DNA from 3 places in the Methylorubrum sp. GM97 genome. Region 1 is predicted to be linked to each of the others. Evidence: riboswitches for the same ligand, from Rfam matches in the RefSeq annotation. Region 1 holds a riboswitch; each other region holds the start of a gene.
The links. A riboswitch is a leader RNA that binds a small molecule or an ion and turns the genes downstream of it on or off. The one in region 1 is predicted to bind cobalamin.
Positions count from the first base shown of each region.

Region 2: it holds a riboswitch for cobalamin, as region 1 does, so the genes downstream of both, MSPGM_RS22450 (TonB-dependent receptor) here and MSPGM_RS07065 (CbtB domain-containing protein) in region 1, are expected to answer to the same signal.
Region 3: it holds a riboswitch for cobalamin, as region 1 does, so the genes downstream of both, MSPGM_RS13120 (TonB-dependent receptor) here and MSPGM_RS07065 (CbtB domain-containing protein) in region 1, are expected to answer to the same signal.

Region 1 is NZ_AP025942.1:1,507,842-1,510,097, forward strand. It holds gene MSPGM_RS07060 (CbtA family protein) at 1-636, opposite strand, end outside; gene MSPGM_RS07065 (CbtB domain-containing protein) at 667-849, opposite strand; cobalamin riboswitch at 890-1,090, opposite strand; gene MSPGM_RS07070 (DUF1772 domain-containing protein) at 1,134-1,556, opposite strand; gene MSPGM_RS07075 (MarR family winged helix-turn-helix transcriptional regulator) at 1,543-2,034, opposite strand; gene cobU (bifunctional adenosylcobinamide kinase/adenosylcobinamide-phosphate guanylyltransferase) at 2,116-2,256, shown strand, end outside.
Region 2 is NZ_AP025942.1:4,818,519-4,820,774, forward strand. It holds gene MSPGM_RS22450 (TonB-dependent receptor) at 1-1,236, opposite strand, end outside; cobalamin riboswitch at 1,352-1,547, opposite strand; gene MSPGM_RS22455 (hypothetical protein) at 1,999-2,256, opposite strand, start outside.
Region 3 is NZ_AP025942.1:2,845,006-2,847,261, reverse strand. It holds gene MSPGM_RS13130 (hypothetical protein) at 1-137, opposite strand, end outside; gene MSPGM_RS13125 (hypothetical protein) at 255-386, opposite strand; cobalamin riboswitch at 750-950, shown strand; gene MSPGM_RS13120 (TonB-dependent receptor) at 1,071-2,256, shown strand, end outside.

The DNA.
Region 1 (2,256 bases):
CGGCACCTGCGAGGAGACGGTGTCGATCGATTGCGGCGCGCCCGCGAGATGCGGCGCGACGATGAGGACGAGGCCACCGAGGATCGTCAGCGGCACCCGCCGCACGGCGATCAGGTAGAGGCCGAGCCCGGTCGCCACCACCGTCATCAGCCACCACGACTGGCGCAGCACAAGCGGCGCTGCACCCATGCCCGGCAGCTCCGGCGGCAGGCCGATGGCGGGGGCGAGGACCACCGCGAGGAAGCCGGCGATACCAACGACGAGTCCGCCCTGCGGGGTCGGCTCACGGCGAAGTGCCAGCATCACCGCCGCGAGCAGCAGCGCGTAGCCGACGCCGCCGACCAGCGTGGCGAGACCGGTGAAGGCCATCCGCTGAAGGCCCGGTGCAGGCTGCCACGCGTCGGCCTTGCCGTGGTCGTGTCCGCCCTCGCCATGCGCATGCGCGTGGGCCGGGACGATCAGGGCGGCGAAAGAGGTCTCATCGCGCGAGGGCGCGAGGGCGGCATGCGCGCCCTCGCCTTCATAGGTCTCCGCCTGGAGGATCAGCGGAGAGGTCAGCGCGAGCTGCAGGCCCGTCGCGACGACGGACGCGAGGAAGCCGGCGACGAGCGCCGCCGACAGCAACCGGATGATCATGGGACTGCTTGAAGCCGCTGGATGCGCGGATCAGTGGCAGGGGAAGTTCTGCGCGTGGCGGAAATCGTGCGCCGCGTTGTGCAGGACGCTCGCCGGAGCAAAGCCCGCCACGAAGACGAGACCAAGGCCGAGGAAGGCGGCGACGAGGAGCGCGCGGGCGCCCTCGGCCGAACGGGTGGTGGCGGCCTGGGTCTGAAGGGTCGCAGTCGTCATCGGGTCACGAGCTCCGGCCGCCCCACCGGCGGCGTTCGAGAACAAAACTTCGCTGGACGGCAGGTCTCCTGGCTCGCGGCTGGTATCGTGCCTGCCGCCTTCCCGGATCACCCGGTGGCTCGTGGCAGGAACTCGCCGCTTACAGTTGCGGGGGCAGCCGCGGAATTGAGGCTTCTGGAAAACCTCTCACCGCATTCCCTTTTCACCCCGTTGCCGGGGCACCGTCACGGAGCGGTCATAGCCTGATGCGGACGGACGCACAACGTGTCCCGCACCGGCCGCAATCACCGCAGCGCCCAGAGGAAGGCCGCCACCGCCGCCAGACCGAGCCCGCTGCGGACTGCGTGCAGGCGGATCCAGCGTTGCATCAGCGGCGCCACGACCGGATCGGTACTCGATGCAGCGAGCAGGGCACGGTTGGTCGGCATGATCGCCAACAGCGTGTAGGGCCAGTTGGCGAGCGCGAGCGCCGCCCCGAGCCCCCATCGCGGATCGCCGGTACGCGCCCAGGCGAGCAGACCGAGGGCGGTGGCGGCCAGCGCCAATCCGCCCTGCATCCGGGTCGCGCGGCGATAGCTCGGGCGCCATTGCTGCAATTGGGAAGCCGGGTCGAGGACCAGCCGGGCCGGATGCTCCACGAAGCCGACATAGAGCGCAGCGCCGGCAAAGGCCGCTGCCGCGACGAGGGCGAGTTCACCGATCAGCATCGTGGTCTCCCGGTTGTTCGCCGCTCCGGCGTTCGCCGGCCCGCTCGCCGATGGTCCGCACGAGGGTGCGGGCCGCCTCGAGCGCCGCCGGGTCGAGATCGCGGGCGAGTGCGGCCGCCCAGGGCGCCTGCCGCACCGCCGCCGCCGCGTAGGCATCCCGGCCCGCGGGCGTGAGGAGAACGAGGCGGGCGCGCAGGTGGTGGGGATTGTCCGCGAAGGTCACGAGGCCCGCTTTCGCCAGCTCATTGACCGTCCGCTGCACGCCCTGGCGCGTCATGCCCATGTCGCGGGCGATGCGGGCGACCGGCAGCGGCTGCGCGGCGAGCGCGACGGCGCCCAGAACCTGCCAGCGGGCGCTGGTGAGGCCGAGATCCCCCACCAGCCGGTCGCCGGCGGCCAGCAGCGCGCCGCTGGACCGGAAGATCTCCAGCACCAGAGCCGTCGCGGCGTCCGCGGCCTCATGATCCGACCGTTTCATGACAATATGCTGCCCATTTGACAACAGATTGTCAACAGACTGGCTTTGACGCGCTGGCGGTGCGTGAGGCAAAGGGTGCGGATGCTTCAGGCCTCCCCTCGGATGACCCTGGTGCTCGGCGGTGCGCGCTCGGGCAAGAGCGCCTATGCCGAGCGGCTGATCGAGGCCTGTCCCGCCCCCTGGCTCTACATCGCCACGGCGCAAGCCTGGGACGAGGAGATG
Region 2 (2,256 bases), 2.2 Mb from region 1:
GATGTGGTTGACGTCGAAGCCCGCCACGAACTCGTTGCGGAAGCCGAAGAACGAGCCGCGGAAGGCGGCGTCGAATCGGTTCCCAATCTGCTCCTGGTCGTGAAAAATTTCGATTGGCGAGGTGCGGCGAATGAGGCCCGTCGCCGGCACGAAGGCGTAGCTCTCGACGTTGCGCCAATGCCGGTCTGAGACCAGCCGGTAAGCGGTGTTGCGGATGGTGATGTCCGCGGTTGGGGTCCATTCCGTCCTGAACTGTGTCCAGTTGTCCTGGAACACGATCCTGCTGTCGTCGACGTTGTAGTTCTGGAACCGCAGGCGCGGATCGAGCCGACCACCAGTCAGCGGCGTCCCGAAGTAGCGCAGCGGCGCTTGATAGCCGTAATCGTGTGAGAGGCTGAAGGCGAGATCCGGGGTGGCCTGGTAGAGGATCGAGCCAGACACCGCGAGGTTGGCAAAATCCCCGTTCTGCCTAAGCCACCCGTTGGCCTGGTTGCCGCTGACGTTGAGGCGGTAGAAGACGTTCTCGCCGATCGGACCACCGCTATCGAAGGCCAGACGTTTCACACCGTCCGAGCCCAACGCGGCGCGCGCGGCATTGATCGGCACAGCGACGGGCTTTTTGGGAACCACGTTGATCACGCCACCGATCGCTCCATCCCCGTACAGGACGGAAGCAGGCCCGCGCAGCACCTCGATGCGATCAACGTTCCAGGTGTCGAACGGGTAGGTGATCGTGCCGGCGCCGACATACAGCCTAGTCCCGTCGTAGAGCTGCATCACCGAGTTTACGCCCGAGAAGCCGCGGGAGGTGTACGACTGGAAGCCGTTGCCCGGCGCGCCGATCGTCGTGATGCCGGCCGCGTTCTGGGTGACCGCCTCTTGGACGGTCTCCTGCCCCCGTTCGCGGATCTTCTGACCTGGGATGACCTCGATGCTGGCTGGCGTTTGCAGCGGCGACAGGTCGAGACGGCTGCCGCTCCGGTTTGGCGTTGCGAGGTTCAGTCCTGTGGCCGCCGCAGTGTAGGGGGTCGACGCAAGGAGGCGCGTGCCCGACCCTGCACCGGTGACAGTTAGCTCTTCCAGCGTGACTGCATGTCCGTTGTCCGCAGCCTCCCCACGCTCCTGAGCGGCAAGAGGATACGAGGCCAGAACAAGGGTGCTCGTGGACACTAGCAGAGCAGTGGCCGAACGTGAGCGCTCGATTGACGAGCGCGTGCGTCGGAAAGCAATGAACATGGAGCCTCGGGCAACGGCAGTGGCACGTCACCGCGAACGAGGCCTCAGCTCACCGCCTCCTCGCAGGAAGGCAGCGCTTCGACACCCGCCAGGACACCCCGCCCGACGCGTTTCGCGTGTGACCACGACTGACGGCAGGTCTCCTGGCTCGCGGGTCGCTGCCCTCTCACCGTCTTCCCGGGCGAGGCTGCCCAGTGACATGGTGGCGGAAGGCTCGCCGCTTACAGTTGCGGGGGCAGCCGCGGCATCGGGTTACCCCTCACCGCGTTCCCTTTTGATCCCCGAGGGGAACCGTCACGCGCATGGTAACGCCATCGTCAGCGCAATCCGTCGCTTTGGAGCAACACCAAACACTAAACCCTTTTTTGTGCCCAACCATAGGGAACGGTTCGACCGGGTCCCCTGCGGAGATCCTCGAACGTCTACTTTTACCTTGATAGCGGCCTTGCTCTCAGACGGCTTCGTAGGGCTGCTTGGGGTCGAGAGCGGCCATACCGGCCTAACGAGTTGAATGTCGGCTGCTGGCGCACAGCAGCGGTCAAGCCTCCGCCTGCTCAACTGCCGTTTCTCATCCCGAGCCGCCCTCTCGTTGCGCGATCAGACATGCGAGAAAAATGACCGTTTTTTAGCCGCTTAGATGTGTGCAGAAACCGACTAAGAGAAATCAGATTCCAAGGAGCGGGACCGTTAGGTGGTTATAAGGGATCTGCTGCGCGCCGGTCAGAGCTCGGGAGCGTCGTCTGCTGACCACGAGTCTTGGCCCTAGTGCGGGTAGCGGCGGGCCAGATCGGCGAGCTGCCGAACCTCTTCCAGCAACTGCTGCAGCACCGCCCCAACGTGTCGGCCCCGCCCACCGAGTTGCTCCAATGCCGACGGTAGGCCAGCAATCTCGCGCTCCAGGTTGTCGTGCAGGGTCAGGAGCGCGTCGCTGTTGGCTTGGATGTGCGGGACCCGTGAGCCGAGATCCACCCCTGCCGCATGCGCCTCGGTCAGCTCGGTGACGATGCGGCTGACCTGCGG
Region 3 (2,256 bases), 1.3 Mb from region 1:
TCGGTCGCGTAGACGAGGTGGCAATGATCGAGCGTGACGCGCTCACCGACATGGTGACGGGCCGCCGCCGCGAAGGCCGCCGCGTCCGCATGCGCATCGCGTGCGTGAGCCCCGGATGGAAGCAGGAGGGCGCTCAAGAGGAAAACGCATCCGATCCGCACGGAGGACCCCACCGAACGATTCCGACCGTGCAAACTTCGCAATTTGTGGGCCGGAATGGCTCAGGGGCCGGCGCGCTCTGGGATTCGGCGGCGTCAGCGGGTCTGGCCGGTCTGCGGAGCGTGGGTGTTCTGGTTGTCGGTCGGGCCCGTACGCGTGAAGGCGAAGACGACGAGCCCTGCAAGAATCATCAGCACGACGGGAAAGGCGAACATCCAACGGGGCATATCCAGCATCCATGAGGCAGCATTCGGAGGACCGAAACCCCTGGGCGGCCGAATGGCTCCGCCGGAGCGCATGAGTTCGGAACCGAACATATGCAATGAATGCATGCCCGATCCGACGCGTCAGCGATTGCTTTGTGCACTGCAACCTGAGAAATCATGGCCATGCCGGGTCGCGATGGCGTCGCGGTCCTGCAGCCCTTCTTGGGCGTTTCCTCCCTAGACTTCGGGCCGTCCTTCGGGGCGGCCTTTTTTCTTTTTGGCTGCCGTGCGGCTTTGGTCGCGGCAGGGTCCGCGATTGTGGATCGCTCCTGGTGCAGGCGTCCCGAACGGCGCCGGGCGCATTGACCGAAGCGCCGCCTTGACCGTAGCTTGACCGTTGACGGTTCCCGCAAGGGATCAAAAGGGAACGCGGTGGAGGGCTTTCGAGCTCGATCCCGCGGCTGCCCCCGCAACTGTGAGCGGAGAGTCCTCCATCACCACGTCACTGGGCATGCCTCGCCTGGGAAGACGATGGAGGGCGACGACCCGCGAGCCAGGAGACCTGCCGTCAGCCGTGGTCACACGCGAGCCATGCCGGGCGGGGTGTCCCAGCAGGTGTCGAAACGCTGAAGGCCCATGGCCGGCAGTGGTTCGGCCTCGGTCGCGGTGACGTGCCACCGTCGCTGCCGAGGCATCGTTTCCATCATGTCCCCCTTTCACCGCCGCTTCTGCGGCCGGTCCCTCCTGTCCGCAGTCGCCGCCCTGCCCCTCACGACGTCCGGTCCGGTTCGGGCCCAGGCACTCCTGACGCATCTCGATGAGATCGCGGTGCAAGGCGGCGCCGGGATCGGCCTGCCCGCCAACGCGCCGGCAGATGCCATCGGCGCGGACGCCGCCGCAGCCTTGCGGACACCGAGTCTGACGCAGTCCTCGCAGGTCGGCCTCAACCTGCGCACGCCGTCGCGCTCGGCGAGCCGGCTCGGTCTCACGCCGCTGGAAACGCCCGCGAGTCTCGACATCATCTCGGGCGAGACCATCCGCCTGCGCGGTCAGACCAGCGTGCTGGACGCCGTGTCGCAGAACGGCACCGGCATCACGGCCTTCGGCTCGCCGGGCAATGGACTCGGCTTCTTCACCGCTCGCGGCTTTGCCGGGCAGAACTCGATCCAGACTTTGTTCGACGGCACCCGGCTCTATGTCGGCGCCAACACCGTCACGTTCCCGTTCGATACGTGGAACGTGGAGCGGATCGAGGTGCTGCGCGGGCCGGCCTCCGTTCTCTACGGGGACGGAGCCATCGGCGGTATCGTCAACGTCGTTTCGAAGAAGCCGCTGTTTACGCCGCTCAATGTCGCCCGCTTCGGCCTCGGCGAGGACGGCATCGCCCGTGCGGCGGTCGATTCGACCGGGCCGATCGGCGAATCCCTGGCCTATCGCCTCAATGTCAGCGGCAACCGTGCCGACGGCTGGATCACCCCAGAGGGTGACTTCCGCAACCTCGCGGCCTCGGGCGCACTGACGCTCCAAGCGAATCCGGATCTCGCCTTCACGCTCAGCCACGATTTCGGCTACCAGGAGCCCACCCGCTACTGGGGCACGCCGCTGGTGAACGGGCGTGTGCCCGACGCCATCCGCTTCAACAACTACAACGTCCGCGATTCGAGGATCGCCTGGACCGACAACTGGACGCAGTTCCGGACGGAATGGACCCCTTCGGCCGACGTGACGGTGCGCAACACCGCCTACCGCCTTCAAAGCCGCCGGCATTGGCGCGACGTCGAGCAGTACCGCTTCAACCCGGCAACGGGGCTCGTCGATCGCTCCGACTATCTCGAAATCGGCCATAGCCAGGAACAGGTCGGGAGTCGGTTCGACGCGACGTTCCGCGGCG